Regions from separate parts of the Streptomyces sp. NPDC014656 genome, predicted to be linked through region 3. Evidence: riboswitches for the same ligand, from Rfam matches in the RefSeq annotation. Region 3 holds a riboswitch; each other region holds the start of a gene.
What was found. A riboswitch is a leader RNA that binds a small molecule or an ion and turns the genes downstream of it on or off. The one in region 3 is predicted to bind cyclic di-AMP.
Positions count from the first base shown of each region.

Region 1 (7,596 bases), on a different contig from region 3:
GTCCGGACGACCACGCCTGCCAGACGGACGGCATGATCGGCCTGGGCTGCGGCGCCCGCTCCTACACGGCCGCGCTGCACTACTCCTTCGACTACGCGGTCGACATGCGGGAGATCCGGTCGATCATCGACGCCTACACGGAGACCCGGGACTTCTCCCGGGCCGAGGTGGGCCGGTGGGTGGACGGGGCGGAGGCGCGCCGCCGTCACCTCCTCCAGTCGCTGCTCCAGGCGGGGGGCATGGAGCTCGCCGGGTACGAGAAGCGGTTCGGGTCCTCGGTCCACGAGGACTTCGGGACGGAGCTCGACCGGTTCGCGGAGCGGGGCTGGCTGGACGGGGCCGCGCCGGACGGGCTGCTCAGGCTGTCGGCGGAGGGGCTCGCGCACTCGGACGGGCTCGGCCCCGAGCTGTTCTCCCCGGACGTGCGGGCCGCGATGGCCGCGTACGAGCCGAAGTAGGGGCGGACCGTGGACCTGACGCTGCTGTACCGGGGGCCGCTCGCCTCCTGCGACTACGACTGCCCGTACTGCCCCTTCGCCAAGCGCCGGGACTCCCCGGAGACGCTGCGCGCGGACCGGGCGGCGCTGGAGCGGTTCACCGGCTGGGCGGCCGGGCAGACCGGGGACCGGCTGCGGATCCTCTTCACCCCCTGGGGCGAGGGCCTGGTCCGCTCCTGGTACCGGCGGGCCATGGTGGAGCTGTCGCGGCTGCCGCACGTGGAGCGGGTGGCGATCCAGACCAACCTGAGCTGCCGGACCTCGTGGCTGGACGGGGCGGACCTCGGGTCGCTGGCCCTGTGGTGCACGTACCACCCGGGCCAGACTCCGTACGACCGCTTCCTCGGCAAGGCGCTCGACCTGGCGGCCCGGGGCGTCCGGTTCAGCGTGGGCGTGGTGGGGCTCCCCGAACACCACGGGGAGGCGCTGCGGCTGCGGGCCGCGCTGCCGGACCACGTCTACCTGTGGGTGAACGCCGCCGAGGGGCACGCGTACACCGACGCGGAGGCGGCGGCGTGGACCGGCCTCGATCCGCTCTTCCCCTACAGCCGCCGGCCGCACCGGTCGGCGGGGCTGCCCTGCCGGACCGGCGAGTCGGTGGTGTCGGTGGACGGCGAGGGGACGGTGCGGCGCTGCCACTTCGTCCGGGCCGAGCTGGGCAACCTGTACGACGGCTCGTACCGTGCCGCGCTGCGGCCCCGGGCCTGCCCCCTCGCCGTCTGCGACTGCCACATCGGCTACGTCCACCTGGAGTCGCTGCCGCTGTACGACGTCTTCGCCGGCGGGGTCCTGGAGCGGATCCCCGCCGGCCGGACGGACGCTACAGGGGCATGAGGTCGGGGCGCTTGGCCTCGACGTGGTCGCCGGAGCTCTCGCCGCGCAGCCGCCGCCCGATCCACGGCACCAGGTACTCGCGCGCCCAGTGGATGTCGTCGCGGCGGACCTCCAGCGGGCCCCGGGCGGGCAGCGGGGGCCACGCCTGGTCCGGGTCGGCCGGCACCGGCAGGCCGAGGACCTGGGCGGCGCGCAGCGCGACCCGGGTGTGGCCCTCGGGCGAGAGGTGCAGCCGGTCGTCGTCCCAGGCGCGCCGGTCCTGGACCGACCGCAGCGACCACAGGTCGAGGACCGGGCAGTCGTAGCGGTCGGCGATGGCGCGGACGTGGGCCGTGTAGGTGGCGATCTTGCCGCGCAGGTGCTTGAGCACGGGCACGTCACGGGTGTCGAAGCCGGTGGTCACCATGACGGTGCCGACGGCGGAGGTGAGGTCCCGCACGGCCCGCTCGAAGCGCTCGGCGACGTCGTCGGGGTCGGTGCCGGGGCGGATGATGTCGTTGCCGCCCGCGCAGAAGGTGACCAGGTCGGGGGCGAGCTCCTTCGCCCGGGGGACCTGCTCGGCCACGATCTGGTCGAGGAGGCGGCCGCGGACCGCCAGGTTGGCGTAGCGGAACTCCTCGGGGTCCGGCAGCTGGTCGGCGAGGAGCACCGCGAAGCGGTCCGCCCAGCCGACGTAGGTCCCGTCGGGTCCCGGGTCTCCGACGCCCTCGGTGAAGCTGTCACCGATCGCCGCGTACGACCCGAATCCCCCGACCGCCCCGAACACGTTCTCGTCTGTTGCTCTCGAATCGTCTGCCACGAAAGCACATCCTTCCTTTTCGGATGTGACCTACGCGACCGTAAGGAAGGGTTGACGGCAGGTGACATATGCCACCGATAAAGAATTTGCCAAGCCGGAATAGGGCGAAGGCCCGGCACCAGGGTGCCGGGCCTTCGGACGGCCGTGGGGCCGGACGGGTCAGATCGAGACGCCGTGCTGGCGCAGGTAGGCCAGCGGGTCGATGTCCGCGCCGTAGCTCGGCGAGGTGCGGATCTCGAAGTGCAGGTGCGGGCCGGTCGAGTTGCCGGTGGAGCCGGAGAGGCCGATCTGCTGGCCGCCGCTCACCGACTGGCCGGCGGAGACGGCCAGGGAGGAGAGGTGGGCGTACTGCGAGTAGTTGCCGTCGGCGTGCTTGATGACGACCTCGTTGCCGTAGGCGCCGCTCCAGCCGGCGGAGACGACCGTGCCGGCGCCGACGGCGCGGACGGTGGTGCCGGAGGAGGCGATGAAGTCGGCACCGGTGTGGTAGCCGGAGGACCACATGGAGCCGGAGGCGCGGTACGGCGTGGAGACGCCGCCGGAGACCGGGGCGACCCAGCCGGAGGAGGCGGCCTGCGCGGAGGAGCCGGAGGACTGGGCGGCGGCCGGGGCGGCGGCGCGCTCGGTGGAGCGCGAGGCGCGGGTCTGCTCGCCGGCGGGCGCGGCCTTCTTCGTGACCTTCGCCTTGGCCTTGGGAGCGGCCTGCGCGGGGGCGGCGGCCTTGGGGGCGGCGGCCTTGGCGGTGTTCTTGCCGCCGAGGGTGAGCTTCATGCCCGGGAGGATGAGCGAGGGGTCCTCGCCCACGACCCTGCGGTTGTCGGCGTAGAGCTTCTGCCAGCCGCCGTCGACGCCGTGGTCGGCGGCGATCTTGGACAGGTAGTCGCCGGCGACGACGGAGTACGTCGTCGGGGTGGCGGCCCGCGCGGCCGGCGCGGCGGCGGCCTGGGCCCGGACCTGCGCGGCGGCGGTCACCACGGCGCCGGAGGCGGCGGCCGGGGCGGCCTGCTCGGCGGCGTGGGCGCCGGTGGCGCCGATGAGCGGCAGGGCGACGACCGCGCCGCCGGTGCCGGCGGCGACGAGGCCACGGGTGAGGAGGGTGGACTTCTTGCGGCGGTGCTTACCGTTCGCGGGCATGGCGAATTCCTCTCCGGCGCCTGCGAGGTGAGCTGTCGGGTTCGGACTGGAGATGTCCGGCCGCGCGTCCACGCGGCTTCACCCCTAGCCGTCCTGCGTCGCGGGACCGGCGTACTTCCCTGGGTCCCCCGCTCCTGCCACGTCGGGATGGGATCGAATTCCGGGCGGTGGCAGGACTAGGCGGTCCGACCGGATTGACGGCGACGCTAGACGAGCGGGGTCGGCGCGAACAAGCCGCGGAATTCCCCGGGCATTCCGGGGCGATCTTCGGGCCCGGAATTCCGGTCACCCTCCGTCGATGACGATCCCTCGAATCCCTTTTCAGGGAGGGTGGTTGGACCGGGCGGTCGGGCACGATCCGTCACCTCTATGACCCTGCTCACGCACGGAATCCCATCTCCCCCTCAACCAGGGCGCCTTACGCCAAGTCACACGAATACGGACAGATCGCCCATTACCGGCCAGGGGGGTGCGCCGCGCCCCGCGCGCCGGGATGATTGCGGGGGGAACCGACCTCGTCCCGGTCCCCCGACACCTACCCCCAGGAGCATCCGTGACGCAGCAGTTGCCGCAGGTCCAGCCCCTCGAACCCGGCGAGCCCGAGCTCGCGGAGGTCCGCAACTTCCGGGACGTGGGCGGCCTGCCGACCACCGACGGGCGGACCGTCCGGCCCGGCGCCCTCTTCCGCAGCGGCCACCTCGCCGACGCCACCGAGTCCGACGCGGCCTTCCTCGCCGGCCTCGGCCTGCACACCATCTTCGACTTCCGCAACGCCGCGGACGCCAAGGTGGAGGGGCCGGACGTCGAGCTCCCGGGCGTACGGAACGTGAACATACCCCTGAGCGACCCGGCCGACGGCAAGGAGTTCTGGCGGATGGTCCGCGAGGGCGACCTCGACACGCTGCGGGGCCTGCTGGGCGACGGCAGGGCGGCGGAGCGGATGACCTCCTCGTACCGCCGGATGGTCGTGGAGCGGACCGCCGAGCACAGCCGGGTCCTGCACTCGCTGGCCGGGGAGTCCGTCCCCGCCCTGATGCACTGCGCGGCCGGCAAGGACCGCGCCGGGCTCTCGATCGCGATCACCCTGCTCGCGCTGGGCGTGGAGCGCGCGGCCATCGAGGCGGACTACGTGAAGTCCGACGCCCCCCACCGCCGCTACAAGGTGCGCCGCAGCCCCACCGCCCGGGACGCGATGACGCCCGAGGTGATGGAGCTGCTGAGCCCGCTCTTCGACGCGCGGGTGGAGTACCTGCGGGCCGCCTTCGAGACGATCGACGCGACCTGGGGCTCCGTCGACGCCTACCTCTCGGAGGGGCTGAAGCTGGCGCCCGGGACCCGCGAGCGGCTGCGGGAGCGGTTCCTCACCGAGGCGTGAGCCCGCGCGCCCCGGCCGCCGCCGGTCCCGGCCGCGGCGGCTACTGGTTCTGGCCGCCGAGCATGAAGAGCAGGTAGAGGAAACCGGCGAAGAGGTGACCGGCGATCAGGTAGGCGAAGAGGCGGAGCACCAGCCCCTTGGGGAACTTCCCCTCGCCGCGCTCTTCGCCGGTGACCGCTGCGGACTTCACGGACTTGACTGACTTCTCGGACATCTCGGCCAACCCTTCGGGGCTCAGCGGGGGTGCGGGGCGCCGCCGCCCAGGCACAGTTCGGCGGCGGGGCTCTGCAGGAGCGTGTGGACGAACAGCACCTCGGCGCCGGCGCGGCCGGCCGCGCCGATCCGGTGCGGGGTGAGCGAGTCGAAGTGCGCGCTGTCGCCGGGGTCGAGGAGGTGCACGGTCTCGCCGAGGGCGAGCCGGACCTGTCCTTCGAGGACGTGCAGCCACTCCTCGCCGGGGTGGACGCGCACGATGTCGGCCCGGGTGGCGTACGGCACGTGGACGCGCAGGCACTGCATGGCCCGGCCGGCGCCGCCGGCCTGCCGGTAGACCCAGCCGTCGGCCTCGACCGGATCGGAGCGGCCGGCCCGGATCACCGGGTCGCGTTCGGGCGGGGCCTCCCCGAGCAGCTCGGCGACCGTCGTACCGTAGATACGGGCGAGGGCCAGCAGCATCGGCAGCGAGGGCTGCCGGTTGCCGGTCTCCAGGCGCGAGAGGTGCGCCGGGGAGAGTCCGGCCCGCTGGGCGGCCGCCTCCAGGGTGAGCCCCCGGCGCCGGCGCAGGGCCCGCAGCTGCGGGGCGACGTCCGGCATGGCGTCGGGAGCGGCGGTTTCCGGGGCGGAGCCCCGGGGGACGTGGTCCATGGGTCCATTCCGCCAGGAACGTGCCTCTGGGGCAAGTTTCTTGCCCCAGAGGCAAAAACCGCGGCGGGCGGCGGCTCAGCGCTGCGCGACCGCCTGCTTGACCAGCGTCTTCCCGAAGTCCCAGAGCAGCCCGCCCCCGCCGTGGGCGTCCTCCATGACCGCCGTGAAGGCGGTGACGAAGCGGTCCACGTCCGCCTCGTCGATCACCAGCGGCGGGATCAGCTTGATCACCTCCAGGTGGTCCCCGGAGACCTGGGTGAGGATCCGGTGCCGCTGGAGCAGCGGGACCACCACCATCTGGGCGAAGAGCCCCTTGCGGGCCGTCTGGAGCATCGCCCACCGCCCGCGCAGCCCCAGCGAGCTCGGCCGGCCGAACTCGATGCCGATCATCAGCCCCCGGCCGCGGACCGCGTGCAGCAGCTCGTAGCGGGGCACCAGCTCCTCCAGGCGCCCCTTCAGGAGCCCGCCGACCCGCCGCACGTGCGCGACGGTCCCCTCGGACTCCATCACCGACAGCACCGCGAGCCCCGCCGCCATCGCCTGGGCGTTGGCGCCGAAGCTGGCCGAGTGGACCAGGACCCGGTCCATGGACGAGTAGACCTTCTTGAAGATCCAGTCCTTGCCGAGGGTGGCGCCGACCGGCACGTAGCCGCCGGAGAGCGCCTTCGCCACGCACACCAGGTCCGGCTCGACGCCCTCCTCGTGCTGGTGGGCGTAGAAGTCGCCGGTCCGGCCGAGGCCGGTCTGCACCTCGTCGGCGATCAGCAGCGCCCCGTGCCGGTGCAGCAGCTCCTGCGCGGCGGCGAGGAAGCCGGGCGGCGCCTCCTGCACGCCCTTGCCCTGGATCGGTTCGACCACGAAGGCGGCCACGTCGCCCTTGCGGAGCTCGCGCTCCAGGGCGTCGAGGTCGCCGAGCGCGATCGGCGTGTCCGGCAGCAGCGGGTCGAAGCCCGCCCGGAAGCCCTGCTCGCCGTTGACGGAGAGGGCGCCGGTGGTGAGCCCGTGGAAGGCGTGGTCGCAGTAGACGACCCTGGGCCGGCCGGTGGCGTACCGGGCGAACTTCAGGGCGGTCTCGACGGCCTCGGTGCCGCTGTTGCCGAAGAAGACCCGGTCGAGGTGGGGGCTGTGGGCCAGCAGCCGCTCGGCGAGGAGTCCGGGCAGCGGCGGGCAGTCGAAGCGGGTGAGGTCGGGGAGGTCCGCGTCGAGGACGTCGTGCAGGGCCCGGCGGACGACGGGGTGGTGCCGGCCGAGGCCCATGACGCCGAAGCCGGCGAGCATGTCGAGGTGGTCGTTGCCCTCGGCGTCCCAGAAGTGGGCGCCCTCGGCCCGCTCGTAGAGCTTGTCGAAGCCGATGGTGTGCAGCATCCGCGGCAGCTGCGGGTTGAGGTACCGGGCGTGCAGCCCGTACCGCTCCCCGCCGCGCTCGGCGAGCAGCGCCCGCAGGTCGAAGCCCTCGGTCATGGCCCGCCCCTCAGCTCCCCGAGACGGTCTCGCGGACCGCCCGCAGCGACTCCTTGAGCGAGCCCATGGTGGCGAGCACGGCGGTGGGTTCGTAGCCGCAGTGCGCCATGCAGTTGGCGCAGCGCGGGTCCTTGCCGCGGCCGTACTTGTCCCAGTCGGTCTCCTCGACGAGTTCGCGGTAGGTGGGGACGTAGCCGTCGCTCATCAGATAGCAGGGGCGCTGCCACCCGAAGAGGGAGTAGTTGGGGATCGCCCAGGCGGTGCAGGGGAAGTCGGCCTTCCCTTCGAGGAAGTCGAGGAAGAGCGGCGAGTGGTTGAGCCGCCAGCGGCGCCGGTTGCCGCCCGCGAATGCCTTCCTGAAGAGTTCCCTGGTCTGTTCGACGCCCAGGAAGTGTTCCTGGTCGGGGGCCTTCTCGTAGGCGTAGGCGGGCGAGATCATCATCTCGTCGACCTGGAGGTCGTCGTTGAGGAAATTGAGCACCTCGATGATGGTCTGCGGGGTGTCGGTGTTGAAGAAGGTCGAATTGGTGGTGACCCGGAATCCGCGCCGCTTGGCCTCCTTGATCGCCGCCACGGCCTCGTCGAACACGCCCTCCTTCGCCACCGATTCGTCGTGGCGTTCGCGCAGTCCG
Region 1 covers NZ_JBIBZN010000001.1:276,773-284,368, reverse strand. The annotation lists gene ACF1ED_RS01425 (STM4012 family radical SAM protein) at 1-458, shown strand, start outside; gene ACF1ED_RS01420 (STM4011 family radical SAM protein) at 468-1,331, shown strand; gene ACF1ED_RS01415 (SGNH/GDSL hydrolase family protein) at 1,318-2,130, opposite strand; gene ACF1ED_RS01410 (peptidoglycan DD-metalloendopeptidase family protein) at 2,290-3,264, opposite strand; cyclic di-AMP (ydaO/yuaA leader) riboswitch at 3,269-3,426, opposite strand; gene ACF1ED_RS01405 (tyrosine-protein phosphatase) at 3,818-4,639, shown strand; gene ACF1ED_RS01400 (DUF6126 family protein) at 4,680-4,853, opposite strand; gene ACF1ED_RS01395 (helix-turn-helix domain-containing protein) at 4,874-5,503, opposite strand; gene ACF1ED_RS01390 (aspartate aminotransferase family protein) at 5,579-6,964, opposite strand; gene hpnH (adenosyl-hopene transferase HpnH) at 6,975-7,596, opposite strand, start outside.
Region 1: linked by a shared signal. The riboswitch ahead of ACF1ED_RS01410 (peptidoglycan DD-metalloendopeptidase family protein) and the one ahead of ACF1ED_RS22425 (transglycosylase family protein) in region 3 are both predicted to bind cyclic di-AMP.

Region 2 (7,596 bases), on a different contig from region 3:
CCCGGTGGTGGAGGAGTCCGCGAAGGCCGCCGCGATCCTGCTGCTGTTCCTCTTCCGGCGGCGGGACTTCCGGAGCCTGGTCGACGGCGTGGTGATCGCCGGCTTCACCTCGACCGGCTTCGCCTTCACCGAGAACATCCTCTACCTCGGCACCGCCTTCGGGGAGGACCAGGACACCGGCGACGGCGGCATCGGCGCGGTCACCGCCGGCACCTTCTTCGTCCGGGTCGTGATGTCGCCGTTCGCGCACCCGCTCTTCACCGTGCTCACCGGCATCGGCTTCGGCCTGGCCGCGCTCGCCCCGCGCGGCAGGCGGCGCAGACCGCGCAAGGTGCTGCTGCCGCTCGCCGGGCTGCTGCTCGCGATGGGCGTCCACGCGCTGTGGAACGGCTCGGCGACCTTCGGCGGCCCGCTCGCCTTCTACGCCGTGTACGCGGTCTTCATGGTGCCGGCCTTCGGACTGCTGACCTGGCTCGCCGTGTGGAGCCGGCAGAAGGAGCTGCGCACCATCGCCGGGGTGCTCCCGGCGTACGCGGCGGCGGGCTGGCTCTCCCCGGAGGAGCCGCTGGCGCTCTCCTCGATGCGGGCCCGCCGCACCGCGCGCGCGGTGGCGTCCCGTACGTACGGCAAGGCGGGGGCGCGGGCGGTCGGGGAGTACGAGTCCTTCGCCACGACCCTCGCCTTCCTGCGCGAGCGGGCCCGCCGGGGCACGGTCCCGGTGCCGGACTTCGCCGCGCGGGAGCAGGAGCTGCTGCACCACCTGTGGGAGCGCCGGGCGACGGCCTCGCCCGCGCTGTCGTACGCGGCGCGGGCGACGGGCCGGGTGTGGGTGCCGCCGCAGTACCTCGACTACGCCGGCTACAACCCGTACAAGGGCTGACCCCGGGTCTCAGGCCGTCTCGGACGCGGCCGTCAGGCGGGCCAGCTCGGCTTCGGTGAGCGTGAGGTCCGCGACCGCGACGAGCGCGGGCAGCTGCTCGACCGTGCGGGCCGAGGCGATCGGCGCGACGACGGTGGGGCGGGAGGCGAGCCAGGCGAGGGCGACGGTCGCGGGCTCGGCGCCGTGGGCCTCGGCGACCTCGTCGAGGGCGGCGAGCACGGCCTGGCCGCGGGCGGTCTCGGCGAGCGGGGAGGCGCCGCGGGCGCGGACGCTCTCGACGGTCCGGCCGGGCCGGTACTTGCCGGTGAGGAAGCCGGAGGCGAGGCCGTAGTACGGGACGGCGGCGAGGCCCGTCCCGGCGGCGGTGTCGAGGAGCGGGCCCTCGTACGTGGCGCGCGAGACGAGGTTGTACTGGGGCTGGAGCGCCACGTACCGCGCGAGGCCCTCGGCCTCGGCGAAGTCGAGGGAGGCCCGCAGCCGCTCGGGGGAGATGTTGGAGGCGGCGACGGCCCGCACCTTGCCGTCCCGCACGAGCTGGTCGAGGGCGGTGACGATCTCCTCCACCGGCACGGACTCGTCGTCGAAGTGGGTGTAGTAGAGGTCGATGTGGTCGGTGCCGAGGCGGCGCAGGGACTCCTCCGCACCGGCCTTGATGGTGGGGGCGCTCAGGCCCTTGAAGCGGGAGTGGCCGCCGACCTTGGTGGCGACGACGATGTCGGAGCGGTTGCCGCGGGAGGCCAGCCAGCGGCCGATGATCGTCTCGGACTCCCCGCCCTCGTTGCCCTCGACCCACTCGGAATAGACATCGGCGGTATCCACGAAATTGCCGCCCGCGGCCGCGTAGGCGTCGAGGACGGCGAAGGACCGCTCCTCGTCGGCGCTCCAGCCGAAGACGTTGCCGCCGAGGGCGAGCGGGAAGACGCGCAGGTCGGAAGTGCCCAGCGGGCGCAGGGGTGAGGTCATGACGACCCCAACCACCTGCGCCGCCGGGCGTATTCCGGTCGGGGAGCCTGAACCCCGGCCGGAAGAACTCCACGGTTCGGGGTCAGACGGACAGGCCCTTGGAACGCAGCCACTCCGCCGGGTCGATGCCCGAGCCGTCGGGGGTGTGGACCTCCATGTGGAGGTGCGGGCCGGTGACGTTGCCGGTGGCGCCGACGCGGCCGATGGTCTCGCCGGTGGTGACGGTCTGGCCGGCGGCGACGGTCATCGAGGAGAGGTGGCAGTACCAGACCTCGGTGCCGTCCTCCAGCTCCAGGACGATGCGGTAGCCGTACGAGCCGGACCAGCCCGCCGACTTGATCGTGCCGCCGTGCACCGCCTTGAGCGGGGTGCCGGTGGGCGCGGCGAAGTCGAGGCCGGTGTGGTAGCCGGAGGACCACATCGAACCGGACTGCATGTAGGTCGAGGTGAGCGTGTACGAGGAGAGCGGCATGGAGTAGCTGGCGGCCAGCTTGGCGAGCCGCTCGGCCTCCGCCTTCTCGGCGGCGATGCGCTCGGCCTCGGCCTTCTCGGCGGCGAGCCGCTCCGCCTCCGCCTTGGCCTTCGCCTCGGCCTCGGCCTTCGCGGCGGCGTCCGCCTGGGCCTTGGCGTCGGCGGCGGCCTTCTCCGCGGCGGCCTTCTCGGCGGCCAGCTTCTCGGCGGCGACGGCGGCCTGCTGCTGCTGTTCGGCCTGCTGGAGGATGCGGGCGCGCAGGGCCTCGCCGGCGTCGGCGGCGGAGGCGGTGCGCTCCTCCGTGGCGGTGGCCGCGCCGGCGGCGGTGTCGGCCGGGGCGTTGTACGTGATCGAGGTCAGCGGCTTCGCGGCGGCGCCGCCCGCCGCGACCGGCGCGGAGTCCCGCGCCGGGGCGGTCTCCTCGTCGTCGCCGAGGAGGTCGCCGAAGCCCGGCAGGTCGTGGGCGTCCGGCAGGCCCAGGTCGGGGAGGTCCGGGAGCGAGATCGCGACCGGGGGCTTCTCCTGCGCGGTGGCGAGGCCGCCCGCGCCGACGGCGGCGATGACGCCGACGCCGAGGACGGTGGAGGAGCGGGCGAAGTTGGAGCGCTGCTTCACGACGCGGTGCCGGCCGCCGGAGCGGTTCTCGGCGCGCAGGGAGCCCTCGGTCGGGTTCCACTCGCCGGGCGCGGGGGTGAAGGAGGCGGTGTCGTACGCGTCCGGCGCGAAGCCGTCCGGGTCGTCCGCTCCGACGGCACCCGGGCCGCCGAACGGTTCGAAGGGGGCACCGGGTACGGGGGTGTTGGACGCCACGGAGGCGCGCTCCTTTCCTTCCTTCTCGCCTACCGGGTTAGCTGACGGGTTCGGAGCAGGAAGGTCTCCTACGGGCGTGTTCGCACGGGGGGTGTGCGAGGGGCCCGATTCACCCCAAGGGTTGGTTCCCCGGTTCCCTTGCGGGATTCGGCGCGTGCGCACGGAGCCGTCTCTTGCGACGGCTGGGACGACCGCGCTGCGTTATCGAACGTTAATAGACACGACGGTCCGATTCCAAGCCGTTCCCCTTGATCATTCATTGAATTGGCAGGAATTCGCCCGAGTTGAGCCCCCTTCAGTGAGGCACGGCCAAACCCGCCGGATCTGACGTTATGTCAATTGTTATCTCTGCGGCACCTGGTGACCACACACGGTGACGGCGCTCTCCCGGGCCCCGGTCAGTGGGGCGCCGGCCCCGGCGGCACCACCGGCATCGTCCGCCGCCGCTCCGGCGCCCCGGCCGCCGGCCGGCTCACCGCGAGCAGCGCCATGTCGTCCGTCGAACCGCCGCCGGTGTGCCGCCGCACGTCGTCCACGAGCGCGTCGAGCAGCTCCTCCGGCCCCGGGAAGACCGCCCCCGCGAGCCGGGCCGCCGGATCGTAGAAGACGCCGTGCCCGTCCCGCGCCTCCGACAGGCCGTCCGTGTAGAAGAGCAGCGTCGCGCCCGGCGGGTACGGCCGCTCGTCGGCCCGGTCCGGCCAGACCGACAGCTCCCCCATCCCGAGCGGCAGCGCCGGCTCGGCCGGCTCGGCCGCCTCCAGGCGCCCGTCCCCGTACAGCAGCAGCGGCGGCGGGTGCCCCCGGTTCACGATCCGTACGACCCCGCCCTCGCGCGGGACCTCGGCGATCACCGCCGTCGTGAACCCCTCGAAGGCGTCGAGCCCCTCGCGCCGGGTCCCCTCCCGCGTGAGGGCCCGCTCGAGCCGCTGCGCCACCCCCTCCAGGGTCGCCTCCTGCTCGGCGGCCTCCCGGAAGGAGCCGATGACCACGGCCACCGCCTCCACCGCGTCCATCCCCTTGCCCCGCACGTCCCCGACCACCAGGCGCACCCCGTAGGGGGTGTCCTGCACCGCGAACAGGTCGCCGCCGATGAACGCGTCCGCCTGCGCCGCCTCGTACCGCGCCGCGCACTGCAGCCCCGCGATCCGCTCCGCCGGCATCGGCAGCACCGCCCGCTGCGCCGCCTCCGCGATCACCCGCGCCGAGGCGAGCCGCTCCCCGCTGCGCCGCACCACCAGGTTGACCAGCATCGCCAGCGCCGAGACGGTCACCACCGTCAGGGTCTCGGTGAGCGAGGGCACGTCGGAGAGCGTCCGGTTGTAGGCGTGCAGCCCGACCGATGCGAGGATCGCCGCGATCCCGGTCAGCAGGGTCGTGAGCCGGGAGAAGAACGGCGCGGCGATCAGCGGGGCGGCGGAGAAGAGCGGCGCCGCCGTGTAGGCGGGTGGGGTGAGCAGGTCGAAGACCACCCCGCCCACGATGATCAGCGGCGGCAGCGCCCGCAGGAACCTCCGGGCGGCCCCGTAGGGGGCCGACGAGGGTTGCGGCTCGCGCCCGTAGAGCCCCTGGGGCACGGCGGAGCGGACGGCGCGACCGCCGGGCCGCTCGCCCCGCCGCCCACCGCCCGCCGCTCCCCGAGGCTGCGCCACCTGAGTACTCCTGACCGGTCGGGGCCCGCCACCGGGCCGTGCGGGCCGGGCCGGGACCCGCGACCGCACACCCTCCAGGGTCCCCGCCCCGGCGCCGGGCGGCGACCGGCGGGGGGCCGACCGGCGTACGCGAGCGGCGCGCGGACGGGTCCGGCGCCGTGGCCGCCCCCGCTCACTCCGTACGGAGCCGCCCGCCCCTCCCCAGCGCCGCGACCGCCGCCGCGCAGCCCAGGCCGACGGCGCAGAGCGCCAGCCACGGCACCGCCGTCCAGCCCGTGACGTCGAGCAGCACGCCCGTACCGAGGTTCCCGAGGGTGATGCCGATCCCGCACACGGTGTTGTAGAGCCCGTAGTGGGTGGCCACCCAGCGCCCCCGGGAGAGGGCGACGACGGTGTCCATCTCGTACGGGTAGAGCACCGCGTTCGCCACCGCGAGGACCGCCGCGCACAGCAGCAGCGCCGGCGTGCCCCGGCCGAGCGCGGCCGGCAGCAGGAAGGCGCCGCCCATCAGCGCCAGGCCGAGGACGAGGCTCCGCTCGCGGGAGAGCCGGGCCGCGCACCAGGCGGTGATCCGCAGCTGCCCGGTGAGCGCGACGAGCGCGGAGACCACGAAGAGCGCGGTCGTCACGCCCGTGCCGCCCGCCGCGAGCGGCAGCGCCAGGTAGACCTGGAAGGAGAGGACGTACGAGCCGGTCATGGCGAGCGAGAAGAGCCAGAAGACCCGGTTGCCGAGGACGGTGCGCAGCTGGCCCCGGGTCCCGCCGTCCCCGCCGTCCCCGCCGTCCTTCCGCGGCGGCCGGCCGCCGCCCGCCGAGGCGGGCAGGTGCCGCAGCTGGACGAGGGTCAGCCCCAGGAAGAGCAGGGCCGCGACCAGGCACGTCAGCCGGAACGACACCCCGGTGAGCGCCACCCCGGCCAGCGGGCCGAGCAGGATGCCCGCCTGGTAGTAGGCGTTGAACAGCGCGAAGGCCTCCACCCGGCGCTCCTCCCCCGCCTCCGCCGCCAGGCACGCGCGGACGGCCGGGTTGAAGAGCGCGCCCGCGAGGCCGGTGGCGAGCGAGGCGGCGATCAGGAACGGCAGCGACTGGGCGAAGGCGAGCGCCCCGAAGCCGACGGTCCGCAGCGCGCAGCCGGCCACGATGAGCGGCTTGAAGCCGAGCCGGTCGGCGAGCGCCCCGCCGACGAGGAACATGCCCTGCTGGGAGAGGTTCCGGACGCCGAGGACGAGCCCGACCGCCCAGGCCGCCATGCCGAGCCCGCCGGACAGATGGGCGGCCAGGTAGGGCATCAGCATGTAGAAGCCGAGGTTGATGGTGAGCTGGTTGAGGAAGAGGAGCCGGACGGCCGGGTCGAAGCTGCGGCTCCGCTTCCACGGCCCGCCGGACGGCGGGACGGTCCCGGCCGTGGTGCCCGTGGTGGTGCTCAACGCGCCGCCCCCGCCCACCGGTCGGCCGCCGTCCGGTCCAGGACCCTGCGGGTCCAGGCCTCGACGCCCTCCGGCCCCGCGTAGGCGGCCGGTTCGTCGCGCACGGGTCCGTCGAGGAGGCCGTGGGCGGCGCAGTACGCGTCGTTGAAGACGGTGTCGAAGTAGCGCTGCGGGCCGTCGGGGAAGACGGCCGCGATCCGGGTCCCCCGCGGGCGGGTGCGGGCCAGCCAGCCGGCCACGAGGGCGACCGCGCCGACGCTCCAGCCGCCGGTGGCGTACTGGCGGGCGGCGAGCCTGCGGGCCGAACGGACCGCCTCGGCGGGGGCCACCCAGTGGACCTCGTCGAAGGCCGCGTGGTCGACGTTGGCCGGGTGGATGGAGGAGCCGAGCCCGCGCATCAGCCGCTCCCCGGCGGGCAGTCCGAAGACGGTGGAGCGGATCGAGTCGACGCCGACGAGCTCCAGGGCGGGGCTGCTGGTGGCGCGCAGCGCGCGGGCGATGCCGGCCGAGTGGCCGCCGGTGCCGACCGCGCAGACGAGGACGTCGATCCGGTCGAGCTGTCCGGAGAGTTCGGCGGCGAGCCCGGCGTAGGCGGCGGGGTTGTCGGGGTTGCCGTACTGGTCGGGCCACCAGGCGCCGTCGAGATGGGCGAGGAGTTCGGCGACCCGGTCCTTGCGGGCCTGCTGCCAGCCACCGTGCGGGTGCGGCTCGGTGACGGCGTGGACGGTGGCGCCGTGGGCGACGAGCATCCGCTCGACGATCGGCTCGAGACCGGGGTCGGTGACCACGTGCACCGGGTGCCCGTGGAGCACTCCGGCGAGGGCGAGGCCGAGCCCGAGGGTGCCGGAGGTCGACTCGACGATCGGGGCGCCGGGCCGCAGGTCGCCCCGGCGGCGGGCCTCCTCGACCATGTGGAGCGCCGGGCGGTCCTTGATGCCGCCGGCGTTGAAGCCTTCGAGCTTGGCCCAGTAGCCGTCGTCGGTCCACAGCACGGGCGTGTTGCCGACGGTGGGGTGCGCGGGGGAGAGCAGGGGGGTCTGCGGAGGCATGGCTGTGTCCTCGGAGTGGGTGGTGCGCGGTGCGCGGTGCGCGGGAAGGGAGGGGCCGGGCCGTCGCGGGAGGCGACGGGGCGGTCTCAGTTCCGGTCCACTCCGAGGGAGATGAGGAGCCGTCCGGGCTCGGGGCAGGGCCCCGCCCGGGTGCGCGCGTGCCGGAGCCGCGCCGACGCGGGCGGCGGGGCGGCGTGCCCGGCGGCGACGGCCGCGCCGGGTCCCGGCGGGTCGAGCTGCGGGGCGGCGGCCGTCTGCGCGGGGAGCGGCAGCTCGGCGGAGTGCCCGCCGCCGTCCTCCCCGCAGCCGTGCGGGTCGGCCCCGTGGGCGGGGCCGACGACGGCGAC
Region 2 covers NZ_JBIBZN010000015.1:19,827-27,422, forward strand. The annotation lists gene ACF1ED_RS28655 (PrsW family intramembrane metalloprotease) at 1-880, shown strand, start outside; gene ACF1ED_RS28660 (aldo/keto reductase) at 890-1,843, opposite strand; gene ACF1ED_RS28665 (M23 family metallopeptidase) at 1,926-3,125, opposite strand; cyclic di-AMP (ydaO/yuaA leader) riboswitch at 3,137-3,288, opposite strand; gene ACF1ED_RS28670 (PP2C family protein-serine/threonine phosphatase) at 3,524-4,774, opposite strand; gene ACF1ED_RS28675 (MFS transporter) at 4,947-6,200, opposite strand; gene ACF1ED_RS28680 (PLP-dependent cysteine synthase family protein) at 6,197-7,249, opposite strand; gene ACF1ED_RS28685 (hypothetical protein) at 7,336-7,596, opposite strand, start outside.
Region 2: linked by a shared signal. The riboswitch ahead of ACF1ED_RS28665 (M23 family metallopeptidase) and the one ahead of ACF1ED_RS22425 (transglycosylase family protein) in region 3 are both predicted to bind cyclic di-AMP.

Region 3 (7,596 bases):
GCGCGGGCCGCCGGGTCGTGCCAGCGGATCGCGGGGGGCTCCAGGAGCCATTCGGCGCGGGAAGCGGGGCGGGCGGTGAAGCGGCCCACCGGGGGGAGGGCGTCGTGACGGGTGCGGGCCGGGTCGGCGCCCAGCTCGGCCAGGACCTCGGAGACCTCGGCGAGGAAGCCGGGCGGCCCGGCCAGGTGGACGTCGTGGTCCGGCCAGCGGCCGCAGGTCCGCAGCGCGGTGAGGAGGCGTTCGGTCGCCTGGTCGCGCGGGTGGCGGGGGGCCGAGGTGATGTAGGTGACGCTCAGGCCGGGGAGCCGCGCGGCCAGCGCGTCCAGCTCCTCGCGCCCGTACAGGTACTCCCGCGAGCGGGCCACCGCGAAGATCCGGCCCTCGGCCCGCGGGTCGGACGCGGCCGCCTCCTCCAGGAGCGCCTTGACCGGCGCCCAGCCCGTACCGGCGCATATATAGGTGCGGAGCCCGCCCGGGGCCGTCCCCGAGACCGCCGCCCCGCCCGCCGCGCTCAGCCGCAGCGTCTCGCCCGGCCGGACGCCGTCCACCAGGGCCGTGGAGACGGCCCCGCCGCGGATCCGGCTCACGTGCAGGTCGAGCGTGCCGTCCTCGCGCGGGGCGTTGCCGATCGAGTACGTGCGCCACACCCGCGGGACCCGGAGCGAGCTGACGCCGGCGTACTGGCCGGGGAGATAGGGGTACGGCCGCCGGGGGCGGAGGGTCAGCACGGCCAGGTCGTCGCCGTGCCGCCGGTGGCCGACGACGTCCGCGTCCCACCAGGCCGGGTCCCCGGCGGCGGCGGACTCGTCCGCGCCCCGCAGCATCAGGTCGGCGACCAGGCCGTACGCCTCCGACCACGCCTTCTCCGCCTCGACCGTCCACGTCGACCCGGCGGTGTGCGCGAAGGCGGCGAGCAGGCTCTCGCCGACCGCCGCGTAGAGGGCGGGGGTGGCGAGGAACTTGCGGTGGTCGCGGCCGAGCCGCCCCAGATAGGCGGGCAGCCCCGGGTCGTCGAGGCCGGTCACCACGTGGGTGAGGGCGGCGAACAGCCGGTCGCGCTGCGGGACCATGTCCTCGGGGAAGAGCTCACGCACGCCGGGGTTGCGCCAGAAGAGGTGCGAGTAGAAGTACGTGACGGCGTGTTCGGCCCGTCTCTCGACGACCGCGAACGTGCTTCTGAGCAAGGGGAGGTCCACGCCGGAAATGTAGGGCACGGGCCGTCACGGCGTGATCACCGGGCGGTGATCACGTCAGGTCGGCCGGCGGGGCGCGGGAGGGCGGACGGTACGGTCGGGGAGTGAGTGAAGGACCCGCCCCGATGCCCGCCGAACCCGACACATCCGATACGCCCGGCATGCCCGGCACGGGCTCCGCCCCGGCCTCCTGCCCCGCCTCCGGCGACGCGACCGGACCCGCCGGAGGGCCCGAGGGAGGGCCCGGCGGCAGTCGAGGCGGCGGATCCGGCGGAGAGGCCAAGGCCGGACCCGGCGACGGCCACGGCGGCGGACCCGACGACGGGCCCGAGGGCGGTTCCGGTGGCGGCCACGGTGGCGGGCCCGAGGGCGGACCCGGTGGCGGCCATGGCGGGCCCGAGGGCGGACCCGGTGGCGGCCTTGGCGGGCCCGGCGGCGGGTCCGAGGGCGGTTCCGGTGGTGAGTCCGGTGGCGGGCCCGTGCCCGAGTTGTTCAGCTGGGAGTTCGCGAGCGATCCCTACCCGGCGTACGCCTGGCTGCGGGAGCACGCGCCCGTGCGCCGGACCACGCTGCCCAGCGGCGTCGAGGCCTGGCTCGTCACGCGGTACGCGGACGCCCGGCAGGCCCTCGCCGACCAGCGGCTCTCCAAGAACCCGGTCCACCACGCCGAGCCGGGCAAGACCGGCATCCCCGGCGAGCGCAGCGCCGGGCTGATGACCCACCTCCTCAACATCGACCCGCCGGACCACACCCGGCTGCGGCGGCTGGTCTCGAAGGCCTTCACCCCGCGCCGGGTCGCCGCCTTCGCGCCCCGTGTGCAGGAGCTCGCCGACCGGCTCATCGACGACTTCGCGGCACGGGGGAGCGCCGACCTCATCCACGAGTTCGCCTTCCCGCTGCCCATCTACGCCATCTGCGACATGCTCGGGGTGCCCGCCGAGGACCAGGACGACTTCCGCGACTGGGCCGGGATGATGATCCGGCACGGCGGCGGGCCGCGCGGCGGGGTCGCGCGGTCGGTGAAGAAGATCCGCGGGTACCTGGCGGAGCTGATCCACCGGAAGCGCGAGCACCTGGGCGAGGACGGGACGGAGGACGACCTCATCTCCGGACTCATCCGGGCCTCCGACCACGGCGACCACCTCACCGAGGCCGAGGCCGTCGCCATGTGCTTCGTGCTGCTCTTCGCCGGCTTCGAGACGACCATCAACCTGATCGGCAACGGCACCTACGCCCTGCTGCGCCACCCGGAGCAGCGCGCCCTCCTGCAGGCTTCGCTCGCCGCCGGGGAGAGGGGCCTCCTGGAGACCGGCGTCGAGGAACTGCTCCGCTACGACGGTCCGGTCGAGCTGGCGACCTGGCGGTACGCGACGACCGGCCTGACCGTCGGCGGGCAGGCGATCCCGGCCGGCGACCCGGTCCTCGTCGTCCTCGCGGCGGCCGACCGCGACCCGGACCGCTTCGGCGACCCGGACGCCCTCGACCTCGCCCGCGGCGACAACCAGCACCTCGGGTACGGGCACGGCATCCACTACTGCCTGGGCGCGCCGCTCGCCCGCCTGGAGGGGCAGACCGCCCTCGCCACCCTGCTGACCCGCCTGCCGGACCTGCGACTTGGCGCCGATCCGGACGAACTCCGGTGGCGCGGCGGTCTCATCATGAGGGGATTGCGCACGCTTCCGGTGGAGTTCACCCCTTCCGCACCCCTGCGGGACGGGTGACGTCGCGTCAGAAATGTGATCTTCGCGTGATCGCGAAGCCATCGACTTGTGACGGACGTTCGAATGCGGCTACGTTCGCGCCAACGTTCGGCCCCACCCCGGCCGTCCCCGCAGTCCCCGCCGTCACGCGAAAGGCCCCGACATGCTTTCCGGAAACGGACGACACCGTCGACCCCGCCAGGCTCCCGCGCTCGTCGTCACCGCCGGAGTGACCGGATCCGCCCTGGCGCTGCCGCTGCTCGCCACCGGCTCCGCCTCCGCCGCCGACGCGGCCACCTGGGACCGGGTCGCCGCCTGCGAGTCCGGCGGCCAGTGGAGCGCCAACTTCGGCAACGGCGCGTACGGCGGCCTCCAGATGACCCAGGAGGCGTGGGAGCGGCACGGCGGACTCGCGTACGCCCCCAGCCCGGACCTCGCCAGCCGCGCCCAGCAGATCGCGATCGCCGACAAGGCGCTCGCCTCCGGCAGCACCGACTGGGCCACCTGCGCCCCCATCGCGGGCCTGGAGAACGACGGCAGGGCCACCGGCGTCCAGCCGGGCCCCGCCGTCCAGCAGGAGGACGAGGGCGGAGTGGCGCCCGAGTCGAACCGGACCGGCGGCACGGCCGCCTCCACGGCGCCGGAGCGGACGCCCGAGGCGCGCGAGGAGACGGCGGGGGCCACGGAGGAGGCGGAGGCCGTCACCACCCCGGCGAAGCCCGCCGCGCCGGCCACGCCCACCGCGCCCACCGGCTCCGCCACGACCCCGGCCCCCACGGGCACCGGCACGGCCACGCCGCCGCCGGCGGACACCGCCCCGACCGCCCCCGGCAGCACCGCGCCGGACGCTCCGGACGCCTCCACGGGCACGCCCGGCGCCCCCGGTACCCCCGTCACGCCCCCGGACGCCTCGGAGACCCCCCTGGCGCCCACCACCCCCGTGGCCCCCGGTACGGACGGGGCCGCGGACGGGACTGACGTGTCGTCGGCCACGCCCGGCTCGGGCAAGCACCGGGGCGAGGCCGCCCCGGAGGAAACCGACGTAACGGACACGCACGTGGAATCCGGTCGTCATGCCGCAGCAGCGGACAAGGTCTCCTCAACCGCCGTCAACACGGACGCAAGTGACGCCTACACCGTGCGGCCGGGTGACAGCCTGTCGGAGATTGCGCGGGAGAACGACCTCGCCGGCGGCTGGGACGCCCTCTATGACGCCAACCGTCGGACGGTCGGGGCCGACCCGGATCTCATCCTCCCTGGTCAGAGCCTTGAGCTGACGGCCCCTCCGCTGGAGAAGTGAGGCCGTTTCAGGGGCGTATGTCCGATTTTGGGAAAGTGAGACATGGGTCTCTTCGTCCCAACTGGCGTGTCACGTCCGCAAACTTTGCTTCCGTCAGGCCCCACCTGCGCAAACGGGGCCTGATGGAGTGCAAGTAAGGGCGTTTTGTCCGTCGTGAGCCTCTTTGAACTTCGAGCACCTGTGTGTCTACGGTCGTCACCGCTCGCCACCGCGGGCCCCGTCGACCGAAACGCCGAGTCCTGCCGTCGGCCGTCGGGAACTGTCGTCGCGAAAGCGCCGCAGGCAGGAGTGGGGGACCCAAGGTTTGCGCCGGTCCCGGCCGTTGAGACAGACGGCCGGACGTCCGGCTAGGGGTGAAGCCGCGTGCAAGGACACGCGGCCGGGCGAACTCTTCAAGCCCGAACCCGACAGCTCACCTCACAGGCGTCGGTGAAGAGGAAACTCCATGCTGTTCTCCGGCACGGGCAAGCGCCGCCGTCCCTCCAAGGCCACTCGGGTCGTCGCCCTCGTCGGCGTCACCGGTGCGGCCGTCGCCGCCCCGCTGATGGCCGCCGGCACCGCCTCGGCCGCCACCGCCTCCGAGTGGGACCGCGTCGCCCAGTGCGAGTCCGGCGGCAACTGGTCGATCAACACCGGCAACGGTTACTACGGCGGCCTCCAGTTCTCGGCCTCCACCTGGGCCGCGTACGGCGGCACCGCCTACGCCCCCACCGCCAACCAGGCCAGCAAGTCGCAGCAGATCGCCGTCGCCGAGAAGGTCCTCGCGGGCCAGGGCAAGGGCGCGTGGCCGAGCTGCGGCGTGGGCCTCTCCGGCGCCTCCTACGACGGCGGCTCCGCCGAGGCGGCCGCTCCGCAGCAGAGCGCTCCGCAGCAGAGTGCCCCGCAGCAGAGCACCCCGAAGCGCTCCGCCGAGCAGCCCGCCAACCGCAGCGAGCAGCGCCAGGCCCCGCAGCGGAGCACCCAGGCCGCCCCGAAGGCCGCCGCCAAGAAGACCGTCACCACCCCCACCGGCAAGACGGTCAAGAAGGGCGACGGCGAGTACAAGGTCACGGCCGGCGACACCCTCAGCAAGATCGCCACGGCGCAGGGCGTCGAGGGCGGCTGGGCGAAGCTGTTCGAGCTCAACAAGGACGTCGTCGAGAACGCCGACCTGATCTACCCGGGCCAGCAGCTCCACCTGAAGTGAGCCCCGCGGCACCCGTGAGTCCGGCGGCTCACCGGTGCCCGGCGACCCTCCCGCGGTGACCACCCCGGTCCCGAGCCCCTTCCCCCGTGGCTCCGGACCGGGGTTCTGCCGTTACTGTCCAGTAGATACCGGGTCTTTCGTCCCCTGCTGCATGCTCTTGGGCCCTTTTTCGTCCCAGGGGACGGGCGGTCGGCTGGCCGGAGCGCCGGAGCCGGTTAGGCTCTTGTCGCAAGGCGAACGAGACCTTGCGACCCATGCGTCACACCTAGCGTCACATCCCAGAAGGAGATGCTCGTGCCGTCCATCGACGTCGTCGTAGCCCGGGAAATCCTGGACTCCCGAGGCAACCCCACGGTCGAGGTCGAGGTCGGCCTCGACGACGGCAGCACCGGCCGTGCTGCCGTGCCGTCCGGTGCCTCCACCGGTGCGTTCGAGGCCCTGGAGCTCCGCGACGGTGACCAGAACCGCTACCTCGGCAAGGGTGTCGAGAAGGCCGTCCTCGCCGTCATCGAGCAGATCGGCCCGGAGCTCGTCGGCTACGACGCCACCGAGCAGCGCCTGATCGACCAGGCCATGTTCGACCTGGACGCCACCCCGGACAAGTCGTCGCTCGGCGCCAACGCCATCCTCGGCGTCTCCCTCGCCGTCGCGCACGCCGCCTCCGAGGCCAGCGACCTCCCCCTCTTCCGCTACCTGGGCGGCCCGAACGCGCACCTGCTGCCCGTTCCGATGATGAACATCCTCAACGGTGGGTCGCACGCCGACTCCAACGTCGACATCCAGGAGTTCATGATCGCCCCGATCGGCGCGGAGTCCTTCTCCGAGGCGCTGCGCTGGGGCACCGAGGTCTACCACACCCTCAAGTCCGTCCTGAAGACCAAGGGCCTCTCCACCGGCCTCGGCGACGAGGGCGGCTTCGCCCCGAACCTCGGCTCCAACCGTGAGGCGCTCGACCTCATCCTGGAGGCCATCAAGCAGGCCGGCTACGTGCCCGGCAAGGACGTCGCCCTCGCCCTGGACGTCGCCGCCTCCGAGTTCTACAAGGACGGCAAGTACCTCTTCGAGGGCAAGGAGCGCTCCGCCGCCGAGATGACGGAGTACTACGAGGAGCTCGTCTCCGCGTACCCGCTCGTCTCCATCGAGGACCCGCTGTTCGAGGACGACTGGGCCGGCTGGAACGTCATCACCGAGAAGCTGGGCGACAAGGTCCAGCTCGTCGGCGACGACCTCTTCGTCACCAACCCCGAGCGCCTCGCCCGCGGCATCGAGGAGAAGTCCGCCAACGCCCTCCTGGTGAAGGTCAACCAGATCGGCTCGCTGACCGAGACCCTCGACGCCGTCGAGCTCGCCCAGCGCAGCGGCTTCAAGTGCATGATGTCCCACCGCTCCGGCGAGACCGAGGACGTCACCATCGCCGACCTCGCCGTCGCCACCAACTGCGGCCAGATCAAGACCGGCGCCCCGGCCCGCTCCGAGCGCGTCGCCAAGTACAACCAGCTGCTGCGCATCGAGGAGATCCTCGACGACGCCGCCGTCTACGCCGGCCGCAGCGCCTTCCCGCGCTTCAAGGGCTGATCGCGGGGGCCGACCGGCCCCGGCACCGCAGTTCCGTCCGTCCCCGCACCCGGTCCCGTACCGTGTGCGGGGACGTACGTGTGACAGGGGAGGCGACACCGCATGGCCGTGAAGAACGGGGACCGGTTCTCCACCGCGACCCGGATCAGGCTGCTCGGCGAGCAGACCGCGGCCCGCGTCTACCGCTCCCAGACCCGCCGCCAGGCCCGGCGCTCCCGGCTCACCGGCCGCGCCGCCTTCCTCGCCCTGGTCGTCTGCTCCCTCGTCGTCGCCCTCGCCTATCCCATAAGGAGCTACGTCTCCCAGCAGGGCGAGATCGCCGACCAGGAGCGCAGGGCCGCCGAGGCCGCCCGGCGGGTCGAGGAGCTGAGGGACGAGAAGGCCCGCCTCCAGGACCCGGCCTACGTCCGCCGCCTCGCCCGCGAGCACCTCCACTACGTGCTCCCCGGCGAGACCGGCTTCACCGTGAACGACCCCGGGGCGGCCGACCGCCCCCGCGCCGACCAGGGCACGGCCGACCGGCCCTGGTACGACAACCTCTGGGACGGCGTCGACAACGCCGACCGCCACTGACCGACCCGACTCAGGATCCACGATGGAAACGCCCCCTCCGCAGACCGAACGCACCGAGCCCACCGAGGC
Region 3 covers NZ_JBIBZN010000010.1:55,467-63,062, reverse strand. The annotation lists gene ACF1ED_RS22440 (globin domain-containing protein) at 1-1,196, opposite strand, end outside; gene ACF1ED_RS22435 (cytochrome P450) at 1,673-2,914, shown strand; gene ACF1ED_RS22430 (transglycosylase family protein) at 3,123-4,193, shown strand; cyclic di-AMP (ydaO/yuaA leader) riboswitch at 4,458-4,634, shown strand; gene ACF1ED_RS22425 (transglycosylase family protein) at 4,639-5,379, shown strand; gene eno (phosphopyruvate hydratase) at 5,668-6,954, shown strand; gene ACF1ED_RS22415 (septum formation initiator family protein) at 7,057-7,527, shown strand; gene ACF1ED_RS22410 (DUF501 domain-containing protein) at 7,550-7,596, shown strand, end outside.

Region 4 (7,596 bases), on a different contig from region 3:
GTGTCCCGTCCTCGTCGTGCGCGGCCGGGGCGAGCCCGACGGACCGGTGCTCCTGGCGGTCGACGGCTCCCCGGACTCCGACGCGGCCGTCGACTTCGCCTTCACGGAGGCGCGGGTGCGCGGGGCCGGGCTCGTCGCCGTCCACGCGTGGACCCCGCGCTCCGGGCCGGGGGACCTCACGGGCCTCTTCCACAGTGCCGAGCAGGTGCACGAGGAGGCGGCCCGGGTGCTCGACGCGGCGCTGGCCCGGGCCGCCGGACGCCACCCCGGGGTCGAGGCCGAACCCCGGCTGGTGCGCGGCCGCCCCCGGGAGGTCCTGCTGGAGGAGAGCGAGAACGCCCAGCTGGTCGTCATGGGCGCACGGGGGCGCGGCGGCTTCGCCGGGCTGCTGCTGGGTTCGGTGAGCCAGGCCCTCCTGCACCACGCCCGGTGCCCCGTCGCCGTCGTGCGCGACGCCGCGGGCTGAGGCGGGACGCGCCCGCCGGGCCCCGGGGCCCGGCCCGGTGGGACCCTGGAGGGGGAGGGCGGGCCGGACGGCCCTCTCGCCGCGGGGGTTCGCCCATCGGAAAGGCGGCGTGCCATGTATTTCGCCGACCGTGCCGACGCGGGACGGCAGCTCGCCGCCCGGCTCGGCCATCTCCAGGGGCGTGACGTCGTCGTCCTCGGCCTGCCCCGCGGCGGCGTGCCCGTGGCGGCCGAGGTGGCCGAGGCGCTCGGCGCGCCGCTGGACATCTGCCTGGTGCGGAAGCTGGGCGTGCCGAGCCGGCCCGAGCTGGCCATGGGGGCCATCGGGGAGGGCGGCGTCCGGGTGGTCAACGAGCGGATCGTGGCGGACGCGGGCGTGGCCGAGCGGGACCTGGCGGCGGTCGAGGAGCGGGAGCGGGCCGTCCTGGCCGAGCGGGCCCGGCTCTACCGGGGCAGCCGTCGGCCGGTGCCGCTGGAGGGGCGGACGGTGGTGGTCGTCGACGACGGGCTCGCCACCGGCGCGACCGCGCTGGCCGCCTGCCGCGCGGTGCGCGCGGGGGGCGCGGCCCGGATCGTGCTGGCGGTGCCGGTGGCGCCGTACGGCTGGACGGACCGGCTCGGGGGCGAGGCCGACGAGACGGTCGCCGTCCACACCCCGGAGGGGTTCCACGCGGTCGGGCAGTTCTACCGCGAGTTCGGGCAGACGCCGGACGCCGAGGTGGTGGACCGGCTCGACCGGAGCCGGGCGGCGCACGGCCCGGTGGTCCGGCACACGGCGGTGCGGATCCCGGCCGGCGGACCGGTGCTGCCGGGTGACCTGGCGCTGCCCGACGGGGCGGCCGGGCTCGTCCTCTTCGCGCACGGCAGCGGCAGCGGCCGGCACAGCCCCCGGAACCGCGCGGTGGCCGAGGCCCTGAACCGGGCGGGGCTGGGGACGCTCCTCTTCGACCTGCTCACGGAGGCCGAGGCCGCCGACAGGGCGCGGGTCTTCGACACCCCGCTGCTCGCCGGGCGGCTCGGCCGCGCCGCCGCCTGGTCGGCCGGGTGGTCCGGTACCGGGGGCCTGCCGCGCGGCTACTTCGGGGCGAGTACGGGCGCCGCCGCCGCGTTGTGGGCGGCGGCGGAACCGGGCGATGACGTGGCCGCCGTGGTGTCCCGGGGCGGCCGGCCGGATCTGGCGGGGGAGCGGCTCGCTGAGGTCCGGGCCCCGACCCTGCTGGTCGTCGGCGGGAGCGACGGGCTCGTCCTGGACCTCAACCGGCGGGCCGGGGCGCTGCTGCGCTGCGAGAACCGGCTGGAGGTCGTGCCGGGCGCCGGCCACCTCTTCGAGGAGCCGGGGGCCCTGGAGGAGGTGGCGGCGCTCGCCGCGGACTGGTTCACCGGCCACTTCGGGGCGGCCGCGAACGGGCGGGATCAGTAGGCGCCATTGACGTTGTCGATGGAGCCGTACCGGTCGGCCGCGTAGTTGCAGGCGGCGGTGATGTTCGCGACCGGGTCGTACGGGTCGAGCGAGGTGCCCGGCACGTGGTAGGCCGAGAACGTCGGGTCGATGACCTGGAGCAGGCCCTTCGAGGGGGTGCCCTTCGCGGCGTTGGAGTCCCAGAGGTTGACGGCGCGGGGGTTGCCGGAGGACTCGCGCATGACGTTGCGGAGGATGCCGTCGTACGAGCCGGGGATGCCGTAGCGGGCCATGACGTCCAGCGACTCGCGGATCCAGCCGTCGAGGTTGTCGCCGTACCGCGGGGCGGCGGCGGGGGCCGCGGCCCGGACGGCGACCGGCCGGGCCTGGGTCTGGGTCTGGGTCTGCACGGCGGGGACCGCCGCGCGGGCGGAGGAGCGGCTCGCCCGTTCGGCCGAACCGGCGGAGGCGGGCTTCGCGGCGCTCTTCGGTGCCGTCCGCTCGGGTGCCGGAGCGGCCTTCGCGGAATCCCGACGAATCGTCAGTTCGAGACCGGGGTGAATGAGTGACGGATTGTCACCCACGGCCGTCCTGTTCGCCTGGTAAAGCGACTGCCAGCCGCCCTGAATTCCCTTTCGGTGGGCGATCAGGGAAAGCGAGTCGCCCTTCACCACGGTGTACGCGCGGGTGGCGGCGGGAGCGGCAGGCGCCTTCGTGACGGCGGCGGTCCGCACGGTCGGGGCGGCGACGGCGGCGGCCGGCGCGGCGGACTCGGGGAGGGGTGCGGCGCCGGCCGCGGCGGGCACGACCAGCGGCAGGGCGAGGGCGACTCCGCCGGTGCCCGCGAAGGCGAGACCTCGGGAGACGGGGCGGCGTCGGGGGCGGCGGTGCTTGCCGTGAGCGGCCATGGCGGTTTCCTCTCCGGCGCCTGCGAGGTGAGCTGTCGGGTTCGGACTGGAGCTGTCCGGCCGCGCGCACGCGGCTTCACCCCGAGCCGTTCCGGTGGCGCCGGACCGGCGGTGTGGTGGGTCCCCCGCTCCTGCCGTCGGGTGAAATGGGAGGTCTTTCGGGCGGTGGCAGGATTCGGCGATCCGCTCGAATGGAGGTGACCGTAGGCGAGAAATGCGGGCGGGAACAAGATGCGAATGCGCGGGAAAAGGGGTGGTGGAGATCGAATCGGTGGAATTCAAGATCGAACGTTCCGGTGCGCCCCGGGGAATCCCTTGCGGCACACGGCTCGTGCTGGAAGGGGGAGTGCCGCGGGCCGGGGGAAAGTGAGTCGCGTCACGAGGTGTGCAATGTCCGAATAGGGCGGCTCATGCATTTCGGGGAATTCTGCGGCGTAATGCATCATTCTCGCGCGACGGAAGGGGTGGTCGACACGAGCGGTACATAAGTCGCAAACCAGACATTTCCTGCTCATGATGGGGGAATGTCATCCCCTGCCCTGCTGCGCGACCCCGACGCGCTCGACCGGGAGGCGGCCCGCCTCTACGAGAGCGCCGCCCGGGAGCACCTGCTCCCGTCCGCGCTCCCGCCGCCGCCCGCTCCCGCCCCCGAGGCGTGGCGGAGCCTGCTCACCGTCCCCGTGGACCGGCTGGTCGCCGACGCGCTCGGCGCGCTGCCTCCGGTCCCGCCCGCCGAGCGCCCCCTGCCCGGCCGGATCGGGGCCGTCCTCCCGGACCGGCTGCACGTCTGGCGCGGGATCGGCCGCTCCGACGTGCGCCCCTCCGTCCACCTGGCCTACGCCCGCCGGGTGCTGACCGAATGGGGCTGGCAGAACACGCCGTACAAGCTGCGCGACGCGCGGGGCGCCCGGTGTCTCTGCGGCGCCCTGCTCGCCGCCCACCGGCTCGGCCACGGCAGCGCGTCCACCATGAACGAGGCCGGCGCCTGGATCATGGCCGAGCTGAGGTCCCGCGGGTGGCACGGGCTCATCGGCCCCTGGAACCGCGCCCCGGGCCGCACCGCCCAGGACGCGCTCGGGCTCCTCGACGCCACGATCCGGCGCGCGGCCCTGGCCGGGCGGTGAGGGCGCGCGCCGGAGCGGTCAGCCGGTGACGCTCGGCGCCCCCGTCTCGATGTGGCCGGTGTAGCGGCGCGACCAGGTGCCGTCGACGTCGGCCAGGATCGTGAAGTCGTACCAGCCGTCCTGGTGCGCCACCGCGTCGAAGTGGTCCTCGCGGGTGGAGCCCGCCGGGACGGTGTACGTCCACGGACCGTCCGCGCGGTAGGCGTCGGAGCGGATGGTGAAGGTGACCGGACCGGCGGAGGCGTTGGTCAGCGCGAACCAGATCGCCGTCTTCCCGGTGCCGGGTCCGGCGGCGAAGCGCGCCGCCACCTCGATCGCCCTGCCGGCCTTGGAGGCGTCGCCGACGAACCGGCGCAGGAAGCGGTTCGGGCCCATCATCGACAGGTCGTACTTCCCCGAGCCCGAACCGAGTCCGATGTTGAAGTAGTCGGTGGCGGTGGCCCCGGGGTCGACCGTGTACTGCCAGGCCGCGGTGTCCCGGTGCTGGTGCGGGTGGATCGAGAAGTGGGCGGCCCGCCGGGCCTGCGGGCCCTGGTTGGTCATGGAGAACCAGGCGAGGATCTTGCCCGCCGCGCCGAACTCGAAGCGGTCGAGGTTGCCGTTCGGCTGGTAGGGCAGGGCCCGCGCCGGGCGGGTGCCGGACTCCTGGACGGGCAGCGCGTTGTTCTGCGGCACGGGGTTAGGGAGCGGGCCGCAGGTGGACATGCCGATGACCTTCGCCGTCGACGGGAGGCCGGCGGGGACCCCGTACACCGGATGGGCGAAGTCGAAGACGCCGGTGAGGTCGCCGGTCACCTTCCGCCGCCAGGCGCTGATGTTCGGGCAGGCCGCCGGGGTGCCGAGGGCGGCGGTCCAGGTCTCCAGGAAGCGGAGCACCGAGGTGTGGTCGAAGACCTCCGAGCTGACCCAGCCGCCGCGCGTCCACGGCGACATGACCAGCATGGGGACCCGGAAGCCCAGGCCGATCGGTGCGCCGTCGAGGTACTCGCCCGGGGTGCCGGGCGGGGCGACGGGCGGCGGCACGTGGTCGAAGAAGCCGTCGTTCTCGTCGTAGTTGAGGATCATCACGGTCGAGTCGAAGACCTCGGGGTTCGCCGTCAGGGCGCGGTAGACCAGGTCGACGAAGTGGGCGCCGTCGCCGGGAGGGGCGTACGGGTGCTCGGAGAACGCCTCGTTCGCCACCACCCACGACACCCGCGGCAGCGTCCCGGCGAGGACGTCGGCGCGGATCGCGGCGGCGATGTCGTCCGGGGTCGAGCCGGTGACCTTCGGGACCGAGGCCATGCCCCGGTCGTGCAGCGGGTCGCCGGGCCGGGCGTCGGCGAACCTCTTGAAGTAGGCGAGGCCGTTGTCGCCGTAGTTGTCCTGGGCGTTCTGGTAGACCTTCCAGCTCACCCCGGCCCGCTGGAGCGCCTCCGCGTACGTCTCCCAGGTCAGGCCCGACTCGTCCCCGCCGTCCTTGCTGGAGGCGTCGATCCTCCCGCTCCACAGGAAGGTGCGGTTCGGTCCGGTGGCGCTGAGCGCCGAGCAGAAGTACGCGTCGCAGACCGTGTAGTGGTCGGCGAGCGCGTGGTGGAAGGGGATGTCCTCGCGGTCCAGGTGGCCCAGCGTGCGGGTGTTGCCCACGCCCGTCACCCAGTTGTCGAGCCGGCCCTTGTTCCAGGCGGCGTGCTGGGAGGTCCAGCTGTGCGGCAGGTCGCCGTTGCACTGGGCGAGCGTCTCGCCGTCGACCCCGCCGGCCGGCGGGGTGTCGCTCAGCTTCCACGGGAACTGCCGGCCGCCCCAGTTCGGCTGCTGGAAGGTGCTCCAGCCGCCGGGGATGTTGCCCGCCGCCCGGTCGCCGAAGCCGCGCACGCCGCGGAGCGTGCCGAAGTAGTGGTCGAAGCCGCGGTTCTCCTGCATCAGGATCACCACGTGACGGACGTCGGTCAGGGTGCCGGTCGCGGCCCGGGCGGCGGCCGAGGCCGCCGTGGGCGGCGCGGCCCCCGTGACGAGTCCGGCACCGAGCCCCGCGCCGATCCCGACGAACCCCCTGCGGCTGATGGGAAGCATGCTCCGCCCCTCCTGTCACGGTGTGCCCCGCGGGCACGTCGGCAGTCATGATGGGGGAGCGGCGCCCAAAGGTATACGCCGGTGCGGCAAGGGCTTGGTGAACGGCCGTACCGGATGCGTTCCACCTGGTCCGACCAGTACGGGAATTGGTGTGCGGTGCGACCAATGGCCGGGCCGGGCCGCCGTCAGACGGTGTGGACCTGGAGTCCCGCCTCGGTCAGCCGGTCCGCCGTCCCCGGGTCGATCCCGGTGTCGGTCACCAGCAGGCCGACCTGTTCGAGGCCGCAGATCCGGGCGAAGGCGCGCCGCCCCAGCTTCGACGAGTCGGTCACCACCACGACCCGGCCGGCGCGCTCGGCGAAGAGCCGGCTGATGCTCGCCTCCTCCTCCTGGTGCGCCATCGCCCCCAGTGCCGGGTCCACCCCGTCGACCCCGAGCACCACCGTGTCGAGGACCACCTCGCCCAGGACGCCGGCGGCGAGCGGGCCCACCAGCTCGTAGGTCTGCGGGCGGGCCACCCCGCCCGTCGTCACGAGCTTGATCTGGGGGCGCACCGCCAGCTCGGCGGCGATGTTGAGCGCGTTGGTGACCACCGTCAGGGCGGGGCCGGAGGGGGCGGCCGGATGCCCGGCGTCGGCGCGCTCGCCCGCGAACCGTACGGCGAGCGCCCGCGCGACCTCGGTCGTCGTCGTCCCGCCGTTCAGGCCGACGACCTCGCCCGGCGCGATCAGTTCGGCCGCGGCGGCGGCGATCCGGGCCTTCTCGGCGGCGTGCCGGCCCGACTTGTAGCGGAGCGGCAGCTCGTACGAGACGCCGTGCGCGAGCGCCCCGCCGCGGGTGCGGACGAGCAGGCGCTGCTCGGCCAGTTCGTCCAGGTCGCGGCGGATCGTGGCCGCGGAGACGCCGAGGCCCGCCGCCGCCTCCTCGACCTCCAGCCTGCCCGCGGACGCCAGGAGTTCCAGGAGCGCGTTCCACCGCTCGTGCTTGGACATGCCGGACCGGTCCTTCCGTGGGTACGGCTCCGATCCTATGCCGCCCCTCCGGGGGAAATCTGGTCGGCTGATGCGCGGGTCTGCTTGAATGATGCTCGCTTCGAGCATCTTCACGCATCAATGCCGTCCCTTTCGTGCAAGGAGTGCGCATGGTCCCCTCCCGTACCACCACCGAACTCGCCACCCAGCCCGCCGTCTGGCGCGAGGCGCTCCGCACGCTGCCGCGCCACGCGCCCGCGCTGCCCCGGCGCGGCGAGCGCGTCGCCGTGATCGGCTGCGGCACCTCCTGGTTCATGGCGCAGGCCTACGCCGACCTGCGCGAGGCCGGCGGGCACGGCGAGACCGACGCCTTCGCCGCCTCCCGCTTCCCCTTCTCCCGCCGCTACGACCGGGTCATCGCCCTCACCCGCTCCGGCACCACCAGCGAGGTCCTCGCGGTCCTCGCCCGGCTGTCCGGAACGGTCGCCACCGGAGCGATCACCGCCGACCCGGCCACTCCCGTCATGGACCTCGCCGACGCCGTCGCCGTCCTCGACTTCGCCGACGAGGAGTCGGTCGTCCAGACCCGCTTCGCCACCACGGCCCTCGCCCTTCTGCGCGCCCACCTGGAGGCCGAGGCCGCCCTGCCCGACGGGGTGGCCACCGTCGCCCGCGCC
Region 4 covers NZ_JBIBZN010000003.1:549,934-557,529, reverse strand. The annotation lists gene ACF1ED_RS09780 (universal stress protein) at 1-466, shown strand, start outside; gene ACF1ED_RS09775 (phosphoribosyltransferase family protein) at 581-1,885, shown strand; gene ACF1ED_RS09770 (transglycosylase SLT domain-containing protein) at 1,879-2,772, opposite strand; cyclic di-AMP (ydaO/yuaA leader) riboswitch at 2,777-2,963, opposite strand; gene ACF1ED_RS09765 (hypothetical protein) at 3,297-3,896, shown strand; gene ACF1ED_RS09760 (phosphocholine-specific phospholipase C) at 3,915-5,948, opposite strand; gene ACF1ED_RS09755 (DeoR/GlpR family DNA-binding transcription regulator) at 6,134-6,940, opposite strand; gene ACF1ED_RS09750 (SIS domain-containing protein) at 7,090-7,596, shown strand, end outside.
Region 4: linked by a shared signal. The riboswitch ahead of ACF1ED_RS09770 (transglycosylase SLT domain-containing protein) and the one ahead of ACF1ED_RS22425 (transglycosylase family protein) in region 3 are both predicted to bind cyclic di-AMP.